DNA from 3 places in the Microbacterium sp. NPDC055683 genome. Region 3 is predicted to be linked to each of the others. Evidence: riboswitches for the same ligand, from Rfam matches in the RefSeq annotation. Region 3 holds a riboswitch; each other region holds the start of a gene.
The links. Region 3 has a riboswitch for thiamine pyrophosphate ahead of thiC (phosphomethylpyrimidine synthase ThiC). Riboswitches for the same ligand answer to the same signal wherever they lie in the genome.

Region 1 (6,629 bases), on a different contig from region 3:
CCCGGGTCTCGCCGGCGCCTGACCTCAGTCGAGGCCGAGCAGCGCGAGGGGGTGGGCGAGGCGCCAGAGGAACGACGGCGCGGGGACGGCCTCCGACAGCTGCAGCGGGACGCTCGCGGAGTCCATGCCGCCCGTCACGAGCAGCGTCCCGACCTCGTCGCCGGCGTCGTCTCCGATCGCGACCTCGTAGTCGGCGTCGGTCGCGGGGGCCACGCCCTGCCAGGAGATGACGTCGGCGTCGGCGGAGGTCACGACCGTGCTCTGCGCGCCCCACTCCGTCGTGATGCGGGCGACGGCGGCGCCCGCATCGACGGCGGTCACCTGCTGCATGCCCTCCTCGAGCTGGTCGAGCAGGGTGCGGCTGACGATCTCGCGGCTGTCCTCGTCCGGCTGGCCGAGCACGGCCGAGTAGAGCGTGACGGTGGTCTGCCCGATCGTGACGTCCTTCGCGGCGAGCAGATTGAAGTACTCCGTGCCCGTCGACCACAGCGAGCCGGTCTTGAGCCCGATGACGCCCTCGTCGCCGATGAGCGGGTTCGAGTTCTCGACGAGCCCCGCCCCCGGCAGCGTCACGGAGTCCTGCGCCATGATCTCGGCGAGCACGGGGTCCTGCTCCGCTCTCTCGGCGAGGGCGATGAGCGCGCGGGCCGACGCGACGTTGCCCGGGTCGATGCCGCTCGGGTCGGTCACGGTGATGCCGTCGAGGCCGTTGTCGGCCAGCCAGGCGGTCGCGTCGGCGAGCCACGCCTCCTGCGTTCCCCAGATCTCCTGGACGAGGCGGTCGACGTAGTTGTTCGCGGAGCCGAGCATGACGCCCTGCAGCATCTGGTAGAGCGTGAGCGTGCCGTCGACGGGGACGTCGACGGCCGACTCGTCGGCGTACAGATACGCCCAGTACTCGTCGCTGTCGGCCTGCGTGAACGCGAAGGTCGCGCCGTCGTCGCCGACCGCGAGCCCCTGGTTCTCGATGATCATGAGCGCCGTGACGACCTTCGTGATGCTCGCCATCGGGAGCGACTCGTCGTCCGACGAGATGGCGCCGCCCGGCCCGCCCTGCGCCGCGAGCGCCGACGTGCCGTCCTCGGGCCACACGACGGGGAACTCTTCGCCGATCGGCGTCTCGACCGCCAGGGCCGACACGCTCGGCTCGACGCTCGACAGCGGCCACAGCGCGCACGCGGCGACGTAGCCGACGGCGAGCACGCCGACAGCGGCGACGGGGCCGATCCATCCGCGGCGCCGCGGCGGAAGGGGCAGGATGGCCGCCCCACGCGGCCGTGTCGCGGCGGGCGGACCCGCGGGCGGGGCGTCAGCGACGGCATCCGCATCGACCCACGAGAGCGCGGCGGTCGACGGGAGGAGCGGCGTCGGTCCTGTGGGTGCGGGTGCGGGGGCGACCTCGTCGGTCGCGGCGACCGGCGCATCCGCTGCGGGCGTCTCGTCGGCGATCGCGCGATGCTCCCGGCGCGACCGACGCGAGGTCGCGCCGGCCTCGGGTGCCGGGATGTCGTCGATTGCCACCCGCCTACGGTACCCCGTCGCACCTCGGAGCCCGCGGCGCGGGGCCCCGCGGAGGAGTAGAATCAGCCGCACATCACACGGGAGTCCGCCGAGCCGGGCTGAGAGGACGCGAGCCGCGCGTCGACCGTCGAACCTGATCCGGGTCATGCCGGCGCAGGAAGGAGAACAGAATGTCCACGTCCGTGTCCGTGTCCGGAACCAGGACCCCCCGCCGCTACACGTGGCGCGTGGTCGACATCGTCGTCGCGAGCGTCATCGGCGTCGCGGCGGGCGTCGTCTTCTGGCTGTGGGGCCAGGCCTGGCCCGCCCTCGACAGCCTCCTCTCGTTCACGCCCGGCCTGTCGGGGCTGCTCGCGGGCGGATGGCTGTTCGCCGGCGTGCTGGGCGGCCTCGTCGTCCGCAAGCCGGGGGCGGCCCTCTACACGGAGATCGTCGCGGCCGTCGTGTCGATGCTCATCGGCACGCAGTGGGGCTTCACGACCTTCATCTGGGGCGTCGTGCAGGGCCTCGGCGCCGAACTGGGCTTCGCCCTGCTCGCCTACGCCAACTGGCGCCTCCTCGGTGCGCTGCTGTCCGGCGCGCTCGCGGGCGTCGCGGTCGCGGTGCTCGACACGAGCTTCTCGAGCGTCGCGGCGCTCGCCGTGGAGGTGCGTCTCGTCTACGCGGCGTCCGCCGTCGTCTCGGGCATCGTGCTCGCGGGACTGGTGTCGCTCGTCATCACGCGCGCGCTCGCCGCGACGGGCGCCCTCGACCGCTTCGCGTCCGGCCGCGAGCTGCGTGCGCGTCGAGCGGGAGGCGCCAGCGCCGCGTGACCGCGCGGATCGAGGCCCGCGGCTGGGGATGGCGGCACGCCGGCCGCAGCGGATGGGCGGTGTCGGACGTCGACCTCGTCGTCGAGCCGGGGGAGCGCGTGCTGCTGCTCGGCGCCAGCGGCTCCGGCAAGTCGACGCTGCTGCGCGGCCTCGCGGGGGTGCTGGGCGACGAGGAGGACGGCGACGCCGCGGGCGAGATGCTTGTCGACGGCCGACCCGCGGCGCAGGCGCGCGGCGCCGCGGGGCTCGTCCTCCAGGATCCGGATGCTCAGGTCGTGCTCGCGCGTGTGGGCGACGACGTCGCGTTCGCCTGCGAGAACCTCGGCGTGCCTCGCGACGAGATCTGGCGCCGCGTTCCGCAGGCGCTCGACGCCGTCGGCCTCCGCCTCCCGCTCGACCATCCGACCACCGCTCTCTCGGGCGGACAGAAGCAGCGCCTCGCCCTCGCCGGCCTCCTCGCCATGCGGCCGGGCCTGCTGCTCCTCGACGAGCCGACCGCGAACCTCGATCCCGAGGGCGCGGTCGACGTGCGGGAGGCCGTCGTGGCGGCCGCGGAGGCGACCGGCTCGACGCTCGTCGTCGTGGAGCACCGCGTCGCGCTGTGGGCCGAGCATGTCGACCGCGTCGTCGTGCTCGGCGCGGGCGGCGGCGTGATCGCCGATGGCGCGCCCGGCGCCGTCTTCGACGCCCACGGCTCCGCTCTCACGGCGGCCGGCGTCTGGGTGCCGGGCGTCGTCCCGGAGATCCCTCGGACGCCTCCGCGACGCTCGGGCGTCGAGCTGCTGCGGGCCGAGCGGCTCGCCGTCGGGCGCCGGCCGCTCGGAGCGCGGCAGGCGCGGACCGTGGCCGACGGCATCGACCTCGCCGTGGCCTCGGGGACGGCGACGGCCGTGCTCGGCCGCAACGGCGCGGGCAAGTCGACGCTGGCCGCGACGCTCGCCGGCCTGCTCGCGCCCGCCGGCGGCGCCCTCACCGCCTCCGCCGAGCTCGCGGCTGGTGCGAGGGGAGAGCCGGTGCGGTGGACGTCGCGCCAGCTGCTCACCCGCATCGGCATGCTGTTCCAGTCCCCCGAGCACCAGCTGCTCGCCTCGTCCGTGCGTGACGAGCTCGAGGTCGGCCCGCGGGCGCTGCGGTCCGACCCCGCGACGACCGCGCGGACGGTCGACGACCTCCTCGCCCGCCTGCGACTCACCGCGCTCGCCGACGAGAACCCCTTCACCCTCTCGGGCGGCGAGAAGCGGCGGCTCACCGTCGCCGCGTCGCTCGTGACGCGTCCGCGCCTGCTCGTGCTCGACGAGCCCACGTACGGGCAGGACGCGCGCACGTGGCGCGAGCTCGCCATCCTGCTCGACGACGTGCGCGCCGACGGGACGGCGCTCGTGGTGGCGACGCACGACCGCCCCCTCGTCGACGCCCTCGCCGACGACGTCGTCGTGCTCGGCCCCGCCGTCGCGGGGGCCGCCGCATGAGCCTCGTCACGATCGACGCGCGGCGGTCTCCGCTCGGGAGCGTGAACGCCGTCGCGAAGCTCGCCGCCGCCCTCGTGATCGGCGTGGTGCTGCTGCTGTCGATCGACCCCGTCTCGGCGGGCGTCTCCCTGCTCCTCACGCTGCTCGTGCTGCCGTTCGCGCGGCTCTCGGCCCGCGATCTGTGGGTGCGGCTGTGGCCCATCGGCGCGTCGGCGCTCATCGCGTGCCTCGCGACGACCCTGTACGGCCGCCAGAGCGGGACGACGTACCTCGAATGGGGACTGCTCCGCGTGAGCGACGGCTCCCTCTCGCTCGCCCTCGCCATCCTGCTGCGCGTGCTCGCGATCGCGGTGCCGTCGGTCGTCCTCTTCGCCACGACCGACCCGACCGACCTCGCCGACGCGCTCGCCCAGATCCTGCGCCTCCCTGCACGATTCGTGCTGGGTGCGCTCGCGGGGCTCCGGCTCGTCGGCCTGCTCGTCGACGACTGGCGGGAGCTCGGGATGGCGCGACGCGCGCGAGGCGTCGCCGACTCGGGGCGGCTCCGGCGTCTCGCGGGGCAGACCTTCGCCCTCTTCGTGCTGGCCATCCGCCGCGGCACGAAACTCGCGACCGCCATGGAGGCCCGCGGGTTCGGCGCGCCCGTGCGCCGCACCTGGGCCCGCCCCTCGCGGCTCCGTCCGCGCGACGGGGTCGTCGTCGTGCTCGCCGCGGCGATCGCCGGCGCCGCGACGACGGCGGCCGTCGCGGCGGGCACCTGGACCTTCGTGCTCGCGCTCTGAGCGCCGGTCCTGACCGCCAGTTCACTGACCCGTTCACCTGCCGGACACGGACCGGAAACGGCCCGTGCAAACGACATCCGTAGCGTCTCCCCGCATCCGCGCGCGTCACCCTGCGTGCGCGATCGTCACCCCACCAGGAGACCGATACCGTCATGTCATCACGCAAGCGCACCACGGGCGTGGTCGCCGTCCTCGTCGGAACGGCGGTGACGGGAGCGCTCTTGGCGCCCGTCGCCGCTGCCGCCGCCGAGCCCGCCGACGTGCTCATCAACGAGGCCTATCTCAAGGGCGGCAGCGCGAACGCGCCCTACACGCACAAGTTCATCGAGCTCTACAACGCCGGCGGAACGGCGCAGAGCCTCGACGGATGGTCGCTGCAGTACCGCAGCGCGTCCGGCACGGGAGCCCCCAACGGCACCCTCGCCCTGTCGGGGTCGATCGCCGCGGGCGACCACTTCCTCGTCGCCCTCGGCAGCAACGGCTCCAACGGCGCCGCGCTGCCCGAGCCCGACCTCTCCAGCACGAGCATCAACCCCTCCGGCACGACGGGGACGATCTTCCTCGCCGACACGTCGAGCCCCGTGACGCTCGCGACCGGCTCGATCGTCGGCGTCGAGCACGTCGTCGACCTGCTCGGCTACGGGACGTCGAACACCTTCGAGGGCACGGCAGCGGCCGTCGACGGAGCCAACTCCGTGCCGAACTCCCTCGTGCGGACGGACTTCGTCGACACCGACGTCAACTCCGCCGACTTCGCCAACGCGACCACGGTCACGCCCGAGTCGTCGACGGCCTCCCCCGAGCCGGAGCCGACGGGCACGGCGACGCCCACGCCGACCCCCACGCCCACGGCGGCCCCGGAGGCCGTCGAGATCTCGGCCATCCAGGGCACGGGCGAGGCGAGCCCGCTCGCGGGCCAGACGGTGACGACGCGCGGCGTCGTGACGGCGGCGTACCCCACGGGCGGGTTCAACGGCTTCTACATCCAGACGCCCGGCACGGGCGGCGCCATCGACCTCGCCGCGCACACGGCGTCGGACGCCGTCTTCGTGTACGGCAGCCAGGCCACGGCGAAGGTCGCCATCGGCGACTACGTCGAGGTCACCGGCCCCGTGTCCGAGTACAACGGCCTCACCGAGATCAGCCCGACCGCGGCGAACGTCACGGTGATCGAGCCGGCAGCGACGACGACGCAGACGGTCGCGCCCGCCGAGCTCGCCTGGCCGGAGGACGAGGCCGGTCGCGAGTCGATCGAGGGCATGCTGTTCGCCCCGCAGGGCGACTTCACCGTCAGCGACACGTACGACACGAACTATTACGCCTCCATCGGCCTCGCCGCGGGCACCACGCCTCTCATGACGCCCACCGAGGTGGCGAACCCCGACGACGTCGACGCCTACGCGGCCGTCGTCGCCGACAACGCCGCGCGGGCGCTCACGCTCGACGACGGCGCGTCGATCAACTTCAACTCCTCCGCGAACAAGGGCATCCCCCTGCCCTACCTCTCGCTCGAGGAGCCGGTCCGCGTCGGCGCGCCCGTGACGTTCACGCAGCCCGTCGTCGTCGACTACCGCAACAGCCTCTGGAACCTGCAGCCGACGCAGCAGCTCACGGTCGACAACGCCGCCGCCGTCCAGCCGGCGACGTTCGAGAACACCCGCACGGACGGCCCGGCCGACGTGGGCGGCGACATCCAGATCGCGAGCTTCAACGTCCTCAACTACTTCACGACGACGGGCGAGGACGCGGAGGCGCTGGGCGCGAGCTGCACCTACTACGCCGACCGCGTCGGCGACCCCGTCACGGTGAACACGTGCTCCGCGGTGTCCGTGCGCGGCGCCGCCGAGGAGGAGGACCTCCTCCGCCAGCAGGCGAAGATCGTCGCGGCGGTCAACGGCCTCGGCGCCGAGGTCGTCTCGCTCGAGGAGATCGAGAACTCCACGATCGCCGGCGAGGAGCGGGACGCCGCCGTGGCGGCCCTCGTGGAGGCGCTCAACGCCGACCTCGGCGCGGACGAGTGGGCGTACGCCCCGTCGCCCGCGACC
Region 2 (6,629 bases), on a different contig from region 3:
GAGCTCGGTCTCGAGGCACGTGTGCGCCGAGCCCGCCCAGAACGCCTGCTCCTCCAGGGTCGGCGCGAGGTCGGCAGCACGGCTGAGCACCCGGGCGTATCCGCGCAGGTACAGGGAGTCCTGCGCGAGATAGTGGGCGAAGTCGGCCTCGTCGAGGGTTCCGTCGCCGAGGGCGGCGACGAACCAGACGTCGTCGATGCCGGCGCGCAGCGCGGCGATGTCGTCCCACCAGGCGTCGAGCTCGGCGTCACGGCGGGGCGGCGCGTCGCCCGCCCACAGCGCGGCGCCGTGATGCAGCGGTCCGTGGCCGCCGCCGACCTCGAGCGTGTCGGCCTCCGCGATCGCCCGCCGCAGCCAGTCCCTCGCGAGGCGCGCCGACCATCCCCAGTCGCCCGTGCGCGCCTGCATCGTCGCGAGCGCGGCCGAGAGCGAGCAGCCCGTGCCGTGCGTGCTCGTCGTGGCGATGCGCGCGCCGGGGAAGGTCGTCGAGCTCCCGTCGGGCTCGACGAGCGCATCGGGACAGTCGGGGCCGTCGAGGTGGCCGCCCTTCGCGAGCACGCGCACGCCGTGCCGGCCCGCGAGCTCTGCGGCCTGGTCGAGCGCGTCCGGCCAGGAGCTCGCGACCGTTCCCCCGACGAGCACGGCGAGCTCTGGCAGGTTCGGGGTGACGACGTCGACGAGTGCGAACAGGTCGTGCAGCGCCCGCTCGGCCTCGGCGTCGATGAGGCGGTCGCCGCTCGTGGCGACCATGACGGGATCGAGCACGACGACGGGACGTGCCGGGAGCGCATTCAGCCATGCGGCCGTCTCGGCGATCACCTCGGCGGTTCCCAGCATGCCGATCTTGACGGCGTCGATGCGCACGTCGGCCGCGACGGCGTCGAGCTGCGCCCGCAGGAACGACGAGGGCGGGGTATGCACGTCCGAGACGCCGCGCGTGTTCTGCGCCGTGAGGGCCGTGATGGCCGCCATGCCGTAGCCGCCGCAGGCGAGGATCGTCTTCAGATCGGCCTGCACGCCCGCCCCGCCGGAGGGATCGGAGCCGGCGATCGACAGCACGTTCGCGACGCGGCTCACGCGCCGGCCCCCGCATCGGCCCACTCGAACCGCAGCGCGGCCGCCGCCTCCGCAGGCCGCGTCGCCGCGCAGATCGCGCGGACGACGGCGATGCCCGCCGCACCGGCGCGGCGCGCGTCGGCGGCGTCGCCCGGCCCCACCCCGCCGATCGCGACGCACGGGATGTCGGGGACGAGCGCCGCGAACGCCGCGAAGCCGTCCCACCCGAGCGGTGCCGGATGGTCCTTCTTCGTGGGCGTGGGGCGGACGGCGCCGACGCCCAGGTAGTCGACCGTGTCCGCTGGCAGGCCGCGCAGCGAGGGCAGCTGCGATGCGAGGCTCGCGCTGAGCCCCACGACGGCGTCGGGTCCGACGAGGTCGCGCACGCGCCCCGCCGGCAGGTCGCTCTGACCGATGTGCACGCCGTCGACGGCGGCGCCTGCCGCCCGGGCGGCCAGGAAGACGTCGACGCGGTCGTTCACGAGGAGGGTGGCCCGGCCGGCCGTGTGCAGGGCCGCCTCCTCCACGACGCGCAGCAGCTCGGCCGCCGAGAGCTCCTTGCCGCGGATCTGCACGGCCGACACGCCGCCGTCCACGGCGGCCGCCACGATGTCGGCGACGGGACGGTCGCCGACCGACGCGGCGTCGGCGACGAGGTAGACGGAGGGGTCGAACGCGCGCCTCATGCGCGCACCGCCGTCGACTCGTCGACGCGCACGGCGGCGAGATCGGAGGGCGAGACGGCGTCGAGCGCGTCGAGGAAGCGCCATCCGAACGAGCCGGGACCGTCCGACACCGCCGCGGCGCGCTCCGACGCCGCGGCGTACAGCGCGTGCGCGGCGACGGCGCCGGCGAACGCGTCGCCCGCCGCCGCGATGCAGGCGGCGGTGACGGCGCCGAGCGAGCATCCGCCCCCCGTGATGCGCGTGAGGAGCGCGCTGCCGCCGTGGATCCGCGCGACGCGGCGGACCGCGACGACGGCGTCGACGGGGCCGGAGACCGCCACGACGGCGCCCGTCCGCTCGGCGATCTCTCGCGCGGCGTCCAGCGCCGCGTCGACGTCGTCGGCGGCGTCCACGCCGCGACCGCCCGCTCCGACGCCCGCGAGCGCGCGGATCTCCGAGGCGTTCCCGCGCACGGCCGTCGGCTCGAGATCGAGCAGGCGCTGCGCGAACGCCGTGCGCATCCCGAGCGCGCCCACGCCGACGGGGTCGAGCACCCAGGGCACGCCGGCGAGGTGCGCCGACGACGCCGCGGCGAGCATCGCCTCGCGCTGCTCCGCGGTCGGCGTGCCGAGGTTCACGAGCACGGCCGAGGCGACCGACGCGCATTCACCCGCCTCCTCGGGGACGTCGGCCATCACGGGCGCGGCGCCCACCGCGAGGAGCGCGTTGGCCGTGACGTTCACGACGACGGAATTGGTGAGGCACTGCACGAGCGGAGACGACTCCCTCACGCTCGCGAGCACCGGTGCGTATGCGTCACTCATCAGCGACATCCCTCCGCTCGTTCTAACGAGATCAGGTGCGTACGGGTGTGATCTCAGTCCCGGTCGGGACACCCCGTGTCACTGGGAAGCGAGCATATACGCTCGGAGGGTGACGCCAGACCCGACGCCCGCCGCCATCCGCGTCGCCGTGTCGACGGCGATCTTCTCGCTGCGCGCGCGACCGGGGGCCGATGCGCTCATGATCCCGCTCGTGCGGCGCACGCGGGAGCCGTTCCGCGAGCAGTGGGCGCTGCCGGGCGGCTGGCTCGACGCCGCGGAGGGGCTCGACGATGCCGCATCGCGGACCCTCGCGGAGACGACCGCCCTCAGCCCGAGCTACCTCGAGCAGCTCTACGCCTTCGGAGACGTCGACCGCTCCCCCACCCGGGTCGTGTCGGTCGTGTACTGGGCCCTGCTCCGCTCCGACCTCGTCGACGCCCAGCGCGCCGCGGAAGGGGCTCCGGAGAACGTCGAGTGGTTCGACGTCGACGACCTCCCCGCGCTCGCCTTCGACCACAACCGGATCGTCGCGTACGCGCTCTGGCGGCTGCGCAACAAGGTCGGCTACAGCCGCATCGCCCACGGCCTGCTGCCCGACGAGTTCACCCTCACCGAGCTGCGCGAGGTCTATGAGGCCGTGCTCGGTCGGCGCCTCGACCCCTCGAACTTCCGCCGGCTCCTCGAGGGCTCGGAGTCCCTCATCCCGACCGAGTCGTTCCGCACGGGCAAGCACCGCCCCGCGCGGCTCTTCCGGTACAACTCCGATGTGGAGCTCGCCGACCGCGGGCCCCTCGGCGACGCCTGAGCTTCTTCTCCCCGCCGCCCTCTCACACTCCGGTCGCCATTCTGGTCAGAGTGACTTAAACTCGGTTCGTCCGACTTAGAGTCACACCGACCCGAACGGGGTTCCCATGGCCGCCACCTCCGTCGCCCTCTCGCCGCGCCCCGTCGACCCCAGCGTCGACCACGGCATCCGCGCCATCCTTTCGGGCGCCGCCGCGGGTTCGACCTGCTCGACCGACCTCGCCGACGGGCCGTGGACGTTCGACGTCGAGGAGGGCTACGGACCCGGTGCCTCCATGGGGGATGTGATCCCCACCGGCGCCCCCCGCCAGGGCGAGCTCCCCCGCGCCTACCGGGAGGCGCCGGAGGCGGAGCTCCACGACCGCATCCGCGCGGCGAAGGCGGCGCTCGGCGACCGCGTCGTGGTGCTCGGCCACTTCTACCAGCGCGACGAGGTCGTGCAGCATGCCGACTACGTGGGCGACTCCTTCCAGCTCGCGAACGCCGCCCTCGCCCATCCCGCCGCGGAGGCGATCGTCTTCTGCGGGGTGCACTTCATGGCCGAGACGGCCGACATGCTCTCCGGCCCCGAGCAGGCGGTCATCCTGCCGAACCTCGCCGCGGGGTGCTCCATGGCCGACATGGCGGACATCGACCAGGTCGAGGAGTGCTGGGAGCAGCTCGAGGACGTCCTCGGGCCGCTCGACGCGCCGGATGCCGACGGGCTCGTGCCGGTCGTCCCCGTGACCTACATGAACTCGTCGGCCGCGATCAAGGGATTCGTGGGCCGCCACGGCGGCATCGTCTGCACCTCGTCGAACGCGAGCACCGTGCTGGAGTGGGCGTTCGCCCGCGGCCGCCGCGTGCTCTTCTTCCCCGACCAGCACCTCGGACGGAACACCGCGAAGGCCATGGGCGTGCCGCTCGACCGGATGCCGATGTGGAACCCCCGGCGCCCCCTCGGCGGCTCGACTGAGCAGACGCTGCGCGACAGCGCCGTCATCTTGTGGCACGGGTTCTGCTCCGTCCACCGCCGCTTCACGCCCGCGCAGATCGCGCAGGCGCGCGCGGAGCACCCCGGCGTGCGCGTCATCGTGCATCCCGAGTGCCCCATGGAGGTCGTCGACGCCGCGGACGAGGCGGGGTCGACCGACTACATCCGCAAGGCCATCCTCGCCGCGACGGAGCCGACGACGTTCGCCATCGGCACCGAGATCAACCTCGTGCAGCGGCTCGCGGCCGAGCATCCGCAGCACGAGATCTTCTGCCTCGACCCCGTCGTCTGCCCGTGCTCGACGATGTACCGCATCCACCCCGGCTACCTCGCGTGGGTGCTCGAGGAGCTCGTGGCCGGACGCGTCGTCAACCGCATCTCGGTGGATGCGTCCGTCACCGCTCCCGCACGCGTCGCGCTCGAGCGCATGCTCGCCGCGCGGCCGGCCGGATCATGACGAGCGCGATCGTCGTCGGGAGCGGCATCGCCGGCCTCTCCGCCGCGCTCCATGCCGCACGCGCGGGCGTCGAGGTCACGATCGTCGCGAAGGGCGCGCTCGCCGACACCGCGACCCGATGGGCGCAGGGCGGCATCGCCGCCGTGCTGACGCGCGGCGACAGCGTCGGGGCGCACGTCGCCGACACGCTGCGCGCGGGCGACGGCCTGTGCGACGAGGATGCCGTCCGCGTCCTCGCCTCGGAAGGCCCCGATCGCGTGCGCGAGCTCATCGCGCTCGGCGTCGCCTTCGACCGCGACGCCGACGGCGCGCTCCGCATGGGCCTGGAGGCCGCGCATTCCCACGCCCGCATCCTGCACGCAGGCGGGGATGCCACCGGCCGCGCCATCGAGGAGGTGCTCGTCGCCGCCGCACGGGCGTCGCGCGCGCGCATCCTCGAGCACACCCGTCTCATCGACCTCGTCGACGACGGCGACCGCGTCGGCGGGGTGCGCGTCCTCGCGGACGGGGCGGTCCGCGAGCTGCGCGCGGACGCCGTGGTGCTCGCAACGGGCGGCGCTGGCCGGCTCTACTCCCGCACGACGAACCCCGAGCTCGCCACGGGCGACGGCATCGCCGCGGCGTCGCGCGCGGGTGCCGCGGTCGCGGATCTCGAGTTCGTCCAGTTCCATCCCACGGTGCTCGCCGCCGGCGCGCCGTTCCTCGTCTCCGAGGCGGTGCGCGGAGAGGGCGCCGTGCTCGTCGACGAGACGGGGCGCCGCTTCGCCTTCGACGACCATCCCGACGGCGAACTGGCCCCGCGCGACGTCGTCGCGCGGTCCATCGCGCGGCGGATGGCCGCGCAGGGCGGCCGCCCCGTGCTCCTCGATGCGACCGCGCTCGGCAGGGCGGCGCTCGCGGCCCGCTTCCCGACGATCACGGCGGCGGTGGCGGCGCGCGGGTTCGACTGGGCCGAGACGGCCGTGCCCGTCACTCCCGCCGCGCATTACCTCATGGGGGGCGTCGTCACCGACCTCCACGGGCGGACGACGCGCGCCGGGCTCCTCGCCGTCGGCGAGTGCGCGCGCACGGGCGTGCACGGCGCCAACCGGCTCGCCTCGAACTCGCTGCTCGAGGGGGCCGTCTTCGGCGCCCGCGCGGCCGCCGCGCTCGCCGACGCGACCGCGGCGAGCGCGCCGGCGGCTCCCGGCCCGGCCGCACCCGTCCCGCCCGATCCCGATGCACCCCCGTTCTCACGCGAGGCGCTGCAGCGGCTGATGTGGGACGAGGTGGGCCTCGTCCGCGACGGGGCACGGCTCCTGCACGCGGCGGGCATCCTGGCGGCGTGGGACGCCGCGCTTCCCGCCCCCCGCACACCCCGCGCGCACGAGGACGCCGCCCTCGTGCGCGTCGGCGCCCTGGCCGCGAGCGCGGCCCTCGCACGCACGGAGTCGGCCGGCGCGCACCATCGCGCAGATGCCGTCCGCCCCGCACCCGAACCGGCCCTCGCCACGGCAGGAGCACCATGCTGACCCGATCCGCCATCGACCGCGCCGTGCGCGCCGCCCTCGACGAGGACGCGCCGTGGGGCGACCTGACGAGCGAGGCATTCGTCCCCGCGCACGCGACGGCGGACGCCGCACTCGTCGCGCGCGAGGCCGGCGTCTTCAGCGGCGGGGAGGTCTTCGAGGCCGCCTTCGGCCTGGTCGACTCCCGCATCGGCGTCGACGTGCTCGTCGACGACGGCTCGCGATTCGCCGAGGGGACGGTGCTCGCACACGTCGCCGGCCCCGCGCGCGGTGTCCTCACGGCCGAACGCGTCGCCCTCAACTTCACGCAGCGGATGTCCGGCATCGCGACGCTCACGGCGC
Region 3 (6,629 bases):
CCACGGCGGGATCGATCGCGTGGATCCCCTCGCGCGCCGAGTCGACCTTGAGGCGGCCGATGTCGCGGACGCCGTGGAGCAGCTGGCGCTGCAGGTTCGACACCTCCACGGTGTCGGCGTCGACGATGCCGAGCGTGCCGACGCCGGCGGCGGCGAGGCCGAGCAGGGCCGGGGCGCCCAGGCCCCCCGCCCCCACGACGAGCACGCGCGCGGCGAGGAGCCGCCGCTGCGCCTCCTCGCCCATCCCCGGCAGCATCGTCTGCCGGGCATAGCGTTCACGCTGCGCCGCGGTGAGGGCGGGCCCGGCCGCGACGAGGGCGGGCAGGCTCATCCCGCGTCCCCCTCTCGAACGGCCATCCGATCGCCCAGCCCACACCTGATTGCGACCATTCCCGTGTCCTCTCGGCAAAGGGATATCCGTTTGCCGAGAAGACAGCGGATTGCGCGAGAACGGATGGCCGTTCGGCACTCGGATGTGCTCATGCCCCGGCCGCCGCGAACTCGGGCATCCCGGCCGCGTCCGACGACGCGCGTGCGAGCCGACGGCGAGGGATGCGCCCCGCGCTCGCCGCGAGCCGTCCGGCGACGACGGCGTGCCGGAAGGCCGCGGCCATCCGCACGGGGTCGTGCGCGCGTGTGACGGCCGTCGCGAGTAGGACGGCGTCACACCCCAGTTCCATGGCGAACGCCGCGTCGGAGGCCGTGCCGATGCCGGCGTCGAGGACCACCGGCACCGATGCGCGATCGACGATGAGCTCGATGCTGTGGGGATTGAGGATGCCGAGGCCCGTGCCGATCGGCGCGCCGAGCGGCATCACCGCGGCGACCCCGAGCTGCTCGAGTCGCAGGGCCGTCACGGGGTCGTCGCCCGTGTAGGCGAAGACGGCGAACCCCTCGGCGACGAGCCGTTCCGCCGCGTCCAGCAGCTCGACGGGGTCGGGCAGCAGCGTCTCGTCGTCCGCGACGACCTCGAGCTTGATCCAGTGCGTGCCGAACGCCTCGCGCGCGAGCTCCGCCGTGAGGACGGCCTCGCGCGCCGTGCGGCAGCCCGCGGTGTTGGGCAGCAGGCGGATGCCGCGCTCGCGCAGCATCGCGTACAGCGAGCCGGCGGCGTCGGCTCCCGACGCGCCGAAGCGGCGCACGGCCACGGTGGTGAGCTCTGTGCCCGAGGCGTCGAGCGCGTCGCCCAGCACCTCGAGGCTCGGCGCCCCGCCGGTGCCGAGGATGAGCCGGGAGCCGAGGGCGACCCCGTCGACGACGAGCGCATCCACGTCAGCCTCCCTGCGCCGCGGTCAGCACCTCGACGCGCGCACCGGCGACGAGGAGGCGGGACGACCACGCCGCGCGAGGGACGACGCCGCCGTCGACGGCGACGGCGACGCCGAGCGGGGCGCCGTCGAGGGGTGCGCCGTCCGCGTCGAGCCGGCGGCCCGTGAGCGCCTCGACGACGGCGTCGACGGCCGAGCCCGACGCGACACGCAGGGTACTGCCGTTGGCGGTGATCTCGATCATGCAGGTGCTCCTTCGAACGGGAGGGGGACGGGAGCGCGGCGCTCACGGCCGACGCGCGCGGGGGTGAAGGGGCTTCGGGTGAAGCGGCTTCGGGCGAAACGAGCGGGGTCGAGCAGCGCCGCGAGGGGGTGCGCACGCGCGCCGTCGAGCTCGTCCCTGACGAGCGCCGCGAGGAGCGGGGCGAGCAGCACGCCGTTCCGGTAGGTGCCCGTCGCGACGACGAGGCCGTCGTCGATCCGCCCGACGAGCGGCAGATGATCGGGGGTCGCCGGCCTCGCACGGGCGGTCGCCTCGACGAAGCGGTGGTCCTCGATCGTGGGGACGACCTCCGCCGCATCGCGCAGGAGTGCGAGGACCCCTCCCGCCGAGACGTCGTCGTCGCCGTCTTCGCGCTGTGTCGCCCCCACCACGAGATCGCCATCGGAACGCGGGACGAGGTAGACCGGCCGTCCGCGCACCGACGCGCGGATGGTCTGCGCCACGGCCCCGCGCCCCGCCCCTCGCAGACGCAGGATGTCGCCGTGCACCGGTCGGACGACGCCTGACGGGACGATGCCGGATGGGAGGAGACCCGTCGTGTCGAGCCCCGTCGCCAGCACCACCTCGGCGGCCGCGAGGGCGGTGCCGTCGTCGAGGACGACGCCGCAGGCGGCGCCCGAGCGGCCGCGGCGCAGCGCCCGCACCGCGCGCCGGATGACCGCGCCCGCCGGCAGCGCGGCGCGCAGCGCGGACGTGAGCGCGCGCGGATCGACGCGATGGTCGTCGGGCGCCGTGTAGGCGCACGCGATGCCGGGTGCCAGCAGGGGCTCGACCCGACGGGCCGCCTGCACGGCCATCCGCTCGGCGTGCAACGGCGCGGCCGCCGGCGACGCGAGCAGCGCCGACAGGCGTGCGCGGTCGGCGGCATCGACCCCGACGAGCAGCGTCGCGTGCCGCGCGTACCCGCACGCCGCTGCCCCGCCGGGTTGCGCGTCGACGAAGGCGGGATACCGCCGGGCGGCCTCGATCAGCAACGGCAGGATGGCCGGCTCGCTCGGCTCGAACTCACCCACGGGGCTCAGCATGCCGGCAGCGGCATACGTCGCGCCGCCGCCCGGATCCGGGTCGACGAGCCGCACGGAGCGCCCCGAGCGGGCGCACTCCGCCGCGATGGCGGTGCCGACGACGCCCGCGCCGATGACGATCACGTCGGCGACGGCGCCGGCATCGCCCGCCCGCCCGGCCGCCCTCGCGTCCTCGTGCCCGGCGCCCTCCCGGGAGTCAGCCGTGCACACGGGGCTCGGCGAGGTACACCGTCGACCCGGCCGCCGCGAACTCCTGCGATTTGCGGCGCATGGCGGCGATCGCCTGCTGCTCCTCGGCTCCGCCGAAGCGGTCGCGGATGTCCTGCGAGATGCGCATGGAGCAGAACTTCGGCCCGCACATGGAGCAGAAGTGCGCGGTCTTCGCCGGCTCCGCGGGGAGCGTCTCGTCGTGGAACTCCTCCGCCGTGTCGGGGTCGAGCGAGAGCGCGAACTGGTCGCGCCAGCGGAACTCGAATCGAGCCTTCGAGAGCGCGTCGTCGCGCTCGCGCGCGCCGGGATGGCCCTTCGCGAGGTCGGCGGCGTGCGCGGCGATCTTGTACGTGATGACGCCCGTCTTCACATCGTCGCGGTCGGGCAGGCCGAGGTGCTCCTTGGGCGTGACGTAGCAGAGCATCGCCGTCCCCCACCGCGCGATCTCGGTCGCTCCGATGGCCGACGTGATGTGGTCGTACCCGGGGGCGACGTCGGTCACGAGCGGGCCGAGGGTGTAGAACGGGGCGCCCGAGCAGAGCTCCTGCTGCCGCTCCACGTTCTCGCGCACGAGATGCAGCGGCACGTGGCCCGGACCCTCCACCATCACCTGCACGTCGTGCTCCCACGCGCGGTGCGTGAGCTCGGCGAGAGTGTCGAGCTCCGCGAACTGCGCCGCGTCGTTCGCGTCGGCGGTCGAACCGGGCCGCAGCCCGTCGCCCAGCGAGAACGCGACGTCGTAGCGGGCGAAGATCTCGCACAGCTCGTCGAAGTGCGTGTAGAGGAAGTTTTCCTCGTGGTGCGCGAGACACCACCCCGCCATGATCGAGCCGCCGCGCGAGACGATTCCCGTGACGCGCTCGGCCGTGAGCGGCACGTACCGCAGCAGGACGCCGGCGTGGATCGTCATGTAATCGACGCCCTGCTCGCACTGCTCGATGACGGTGTCGCGGAAGACCTCCCAGGTGAGTCGGTGCGCCTGCCCGTCGACCTTCTCGAGCGCCTGGTAGATGGGCACGGTGCCGATGGGCACGGGGGCGTTGCGGATGATCCACTCGCGCGTCGTGTGGATGTCGTCGCCCGTCGACAGGTCCATGACGGTGTCGGCGCCCCACGTCGTCGCCCACGTCAGCTTGTCGACCTCTTCGGCGATCGAGCTCGTGACCGCGGAGTTGCCGATGTTGGCATTCACCTTCACGAGGAACGCGCGGCCGATGATCATCGGCTCGGCCTCGGGATGGTTGACGTTGAGCGGGATGATCGCGCGCCCGGCTGCGAGCTCCGAGCGCACGAGCTCGACGTCGCATCCCTCCCGCAGCGCCACGAAGCGCATCTCGTCCGTGACGATCCCGCGGCGCGCATAGTGCATCTGCGTGACGATGCGCCCGGGGCGCGCACGGCGGGGGCGGTGCGCGTCACCTCGCCATTCCTCGGACGCCGCTCCCCTGCGCGCGGCCGAGCGGCCGTCGTCGTGCAGATCGCGAGGGCGTCCGTCGTACGTCTCGGTGTCACCGCGCACGGAGATCCACCGCTCGCGCAGGCGCTCGATGCCGCGCACCGGGTCGCCACCGGGCCCCTGCGTCCGGTAGGCCATGAACGGCGGGTTGACCTCGCCGTTGGGGGATGGCTCGAGGGCGATGCGGGTGACAGGCACCCGGATCCCGTGCTCGTCGTCGTGCAGATACGCGAGCGAGTGCGTCGCTTCCAGGGTGCGCAAAAGAGCTGCTCCTACTTCCTACGCCGGCATGACCCGTACAGGTTCGACGGTCGCGGGCAGCGTCAGCCCGTTCTCAGCCCCTGCTGGGACTCCCGTGTGGACCGGATCAGAGTAGCAGGGGCCCGACCGGGCGCAAGTCGGCGGCGGGAAGCGGATCAGAGAGCGTCGAGGAGGGTGCGCAGCCGCACGTATTCCGTCTCGGGAATGGAGTAGCCGTGTTCGGGTCCGGGGTATTCGGACGACCGGACATCGTCCGCGTACGCGGCGACGCCCGCGATCATGCGCCCGCGGAGGTCGTCGTAGCGCTTGACGAAGCGGGCGGCGCGACCTCCGTATATCCCGAGAAGGTCATGGAAGACGAGCACCTGTCCGTCGACGGCGGGACCTGCGCCGATGCCGATGACCGGCACGTGCACGCGCGGCATGATGGCGGCGGCGACGTCGCTCGGGATGGCCTCGAAGACGATCGCGAAGCATCCCGCCTCCTGCAGCGCGAGCGCTCCCTCGCACACGGCCAGCGCCTCCTCCGCCGTGCGCCCCTGGGCACGGTAGCCGCCGAGCGCCGTGGCCGTCTGCGGGGTGAGACCGACGTGGCCCATGACGGGCACGCCCGCCCGCACGATGGCGCGCGCCCTGTCGACCGAGCTGCCGCCGCGCTCGATCTTGACGGCGTCGCACCCGGTCTCCTTCACGAACCGCAGCGCCGTCGCCACGGCCGCCTCGTCGGAGGCCTCGTACGAGCCGAACGGCAGGTCGACGACCAGCAGCGGCCCGTCGAGCCCCCGTCGGACGGCGCGCGCGAGCATGATCATCTCGTCGACCGTCACGGGCACCGTGCTGTCGTAGCCGAGCACCGTCATCGCCGCGGAGTCGCCCACGAGCACGACGTCGACGCCCGCGGCGTCGGCGACCTGAGCACTCGGATGGTCATACGCCGTGACCATGACGATCGGCTCGCCGGCCGCCTTCTTCGCCGTGAGGTCGCCGATGCCCGTGCGGCGACGCGCCTGATCGGGGCGCGTGCTCACACCGCCTCCGTGAGCAGACGCGCGACGGCGTCGTCCACCGCGATGATGCCGTTGCCGCGATCGACGTGGACGACGACGGGCTCGTAGGACTCCAGGTCGGCCTCGTCGTACTCGCCGTACGAGATGACGATGATCGTGTCGCCCGTGTGGACGAGCCGCGCGGCCGCGCCGTTGACCTGCATGACACCGGAGCCGCGCTCTCCCGCGATCGTGTAGGTCTCGAAGCGCGCGCCGTTGTCGACGTCGACGACGTGCACCTGCTCGTGCTCGAGGATGTCGGCCGCCTCGAGCAGGTCGGGGTCGACCGTGATGGAGCCGACGTAGTGCAGATCGCTGGCCGTGATGGTGGCGCGGTGGATCTTGGACTTCAGCATGGTGCGGCGCATCAGGCGCCTCCCCTCAGGATGCGGTTGTCGATGAGGCGCGCGGCGCCGACCCGGGCGGCGACGGCGAGCAGCGCGTCACCCTCGAGAGCGTCGAGCGGGCGCAGGTCGGCGGCGTCGCGCAGCTCGAGGTAGTCGGGCACGATCCCCGCCTCGCTGAGCACCGCGAGGGCCGTCGCGACGAGGGCGCCGGCATCCCGCTCGCCGCGCTGCGCGGCGTCGTCCGCCGCTGCGAGCGCGCGGTTCAGCGCCGTGGCCCGCGCGCGCGACTCGGCGTCGAGGTAGACGTTCCGCGAGCTGAGGGCGAGCCCGTCGTCCTCCCGCACGATGGGGCACGCCTCGATGCGCACGGGGATGTCGAGGTCGCGCACGAGGCGCCGTACGACGAGCACCTGCTGGGCGTCCTTCTGCCCGAAGTACGCCGTGTCGGGCGCGACGATGCCGAAGAGCTTCGCGACGACGGTCGCGACGCCGTCGAAGTGATGCGGCCCGCGTGAGGCCCCGCACAGCACATCGGTGACGCCCGCGACATGGATGGTCGTGGCGAATCCGTCGGGATACACCTCGTCGACGGGCGGGGCGAAGAGCACGTCGACGCCCTCGGTCTCGGCGAGCGCGGCGTCTCGGGCCTCGTCGCGGGGATACGCGCCGAGATCCTCGTTCGCGCCGAACTGCGTCGGGTTGACGAAGAGCGAGACGATGACGAAGCCGTCGA

Region 1: another riboswitch for thiamine pyrophosphate. It lies ahead of ACWGPF_RS05450 (ECF transporter S component); the one in region 3 lies ahead of thiC (phosphomethylpyrimidine synthase ThiC).
Region 2: another riboswitch for thiamine pyrophosphate. It lies ahead of thiM (hydroxyethylthiazole kinase); the one in region 3 lies ahead of thiC (phosphomethylpyrimidine synthase ThiC).

What each region holds. Positions count from the first base shown of each region.
Region 1 covers NZ_JBSHGQ010000008.1:83,599-90,227, forward strand. The annotation lists gene ACWGPF_RS05440 (bifunctional proline dehydrogenase/L-glutamate gamma-semialdehyde dehydrogenase) at 1-22, shown strand, start outside; gene ACWGPF_RS05445 (D-alanyl-D-alanine carboxypeptidase family protein) at 25-1,521, opposite strand; TPP riboswitch at 1,590-1,698, shown strand; gene ACWGPF_RS05450 (ECF transporter S component) at 1,692-2,333, shown strand; gene ACWGPF_RS05455 (ABC transporter ATP-binding protein) at 2,330-3,802, shown strand; gene ACWGPF_RS05460 (energy-coupling factor transporter transmembrane component T family protein) at 3,799-4,584, shown strand; gene ACWGPF_RS05465 (ExeM/NucH family extracellular endonuclease) at 4,737-6,629, shown strand, end outside.
Region 2 covers NZ_JBSHGQ010000042.1:22,524-29,152, forward strand. The annotation lists gene thiD (bifunctional hydroxymethylpyrimidine kinase/phosphomethylpyrimidine kinase) at 1-1,077, opposite strand, end outside; gene thiE (thiamine phosphate synthase) at 1,074-1,742, opposite strand; gene thiM (hydroxyethylthiazole kinase) at 1,739-2,545, opposite strand; TPP riboswitch at 2,537-2,631, opposite strand; gene ACWGPF_RS14515 (NUDIX hydrolase) at 2,694-3,350, shown strand; gene nadA (quinolinate synthase NadA) at 3,457-4,779, shown strand; gene nadB (L-aspartate oxidase) at 4,776-6,290, shown strand; gene nadC (carboxylating nicotinate-nucleotide diphosphorylase) at 6,284-6,629, shown strand, end outside.
Region 3 covers NZ_JBSHGQ010000015.1:13,299-19,927, reverse strand. The annotation lists gene ACWGPF_RS07810 (ThiF family adenylyltransferase) at 1-331, opposite strand, end outside; gene ACWGPF_RS07805 (thiazole synthase) at 480-1,271, opposite strand; gene thiS (sulfur carrier protein ThiS) at 1,273-1,512, opposite strand; gene thiO (glycine oxidase ThiO) at 1,509-2,786, opposite strand; gene thiC (phosphomethylpyrimidine synthase ThiC) at 2,773-4,503, opposite strand; TPP riboswitch at 4,502-4,609, opposite strand; gene panB (3-methyl-2-oxobutanoate hydroxymethyltransferase) at 4,659-5,531, opposite strand; gene panD (aspartate 1-decarboxylase) at 5,528-5,917, opposite strand; gene panC (pantoate--beta-alanine ligase) at 5,917-6,629, opposite strand, start outside.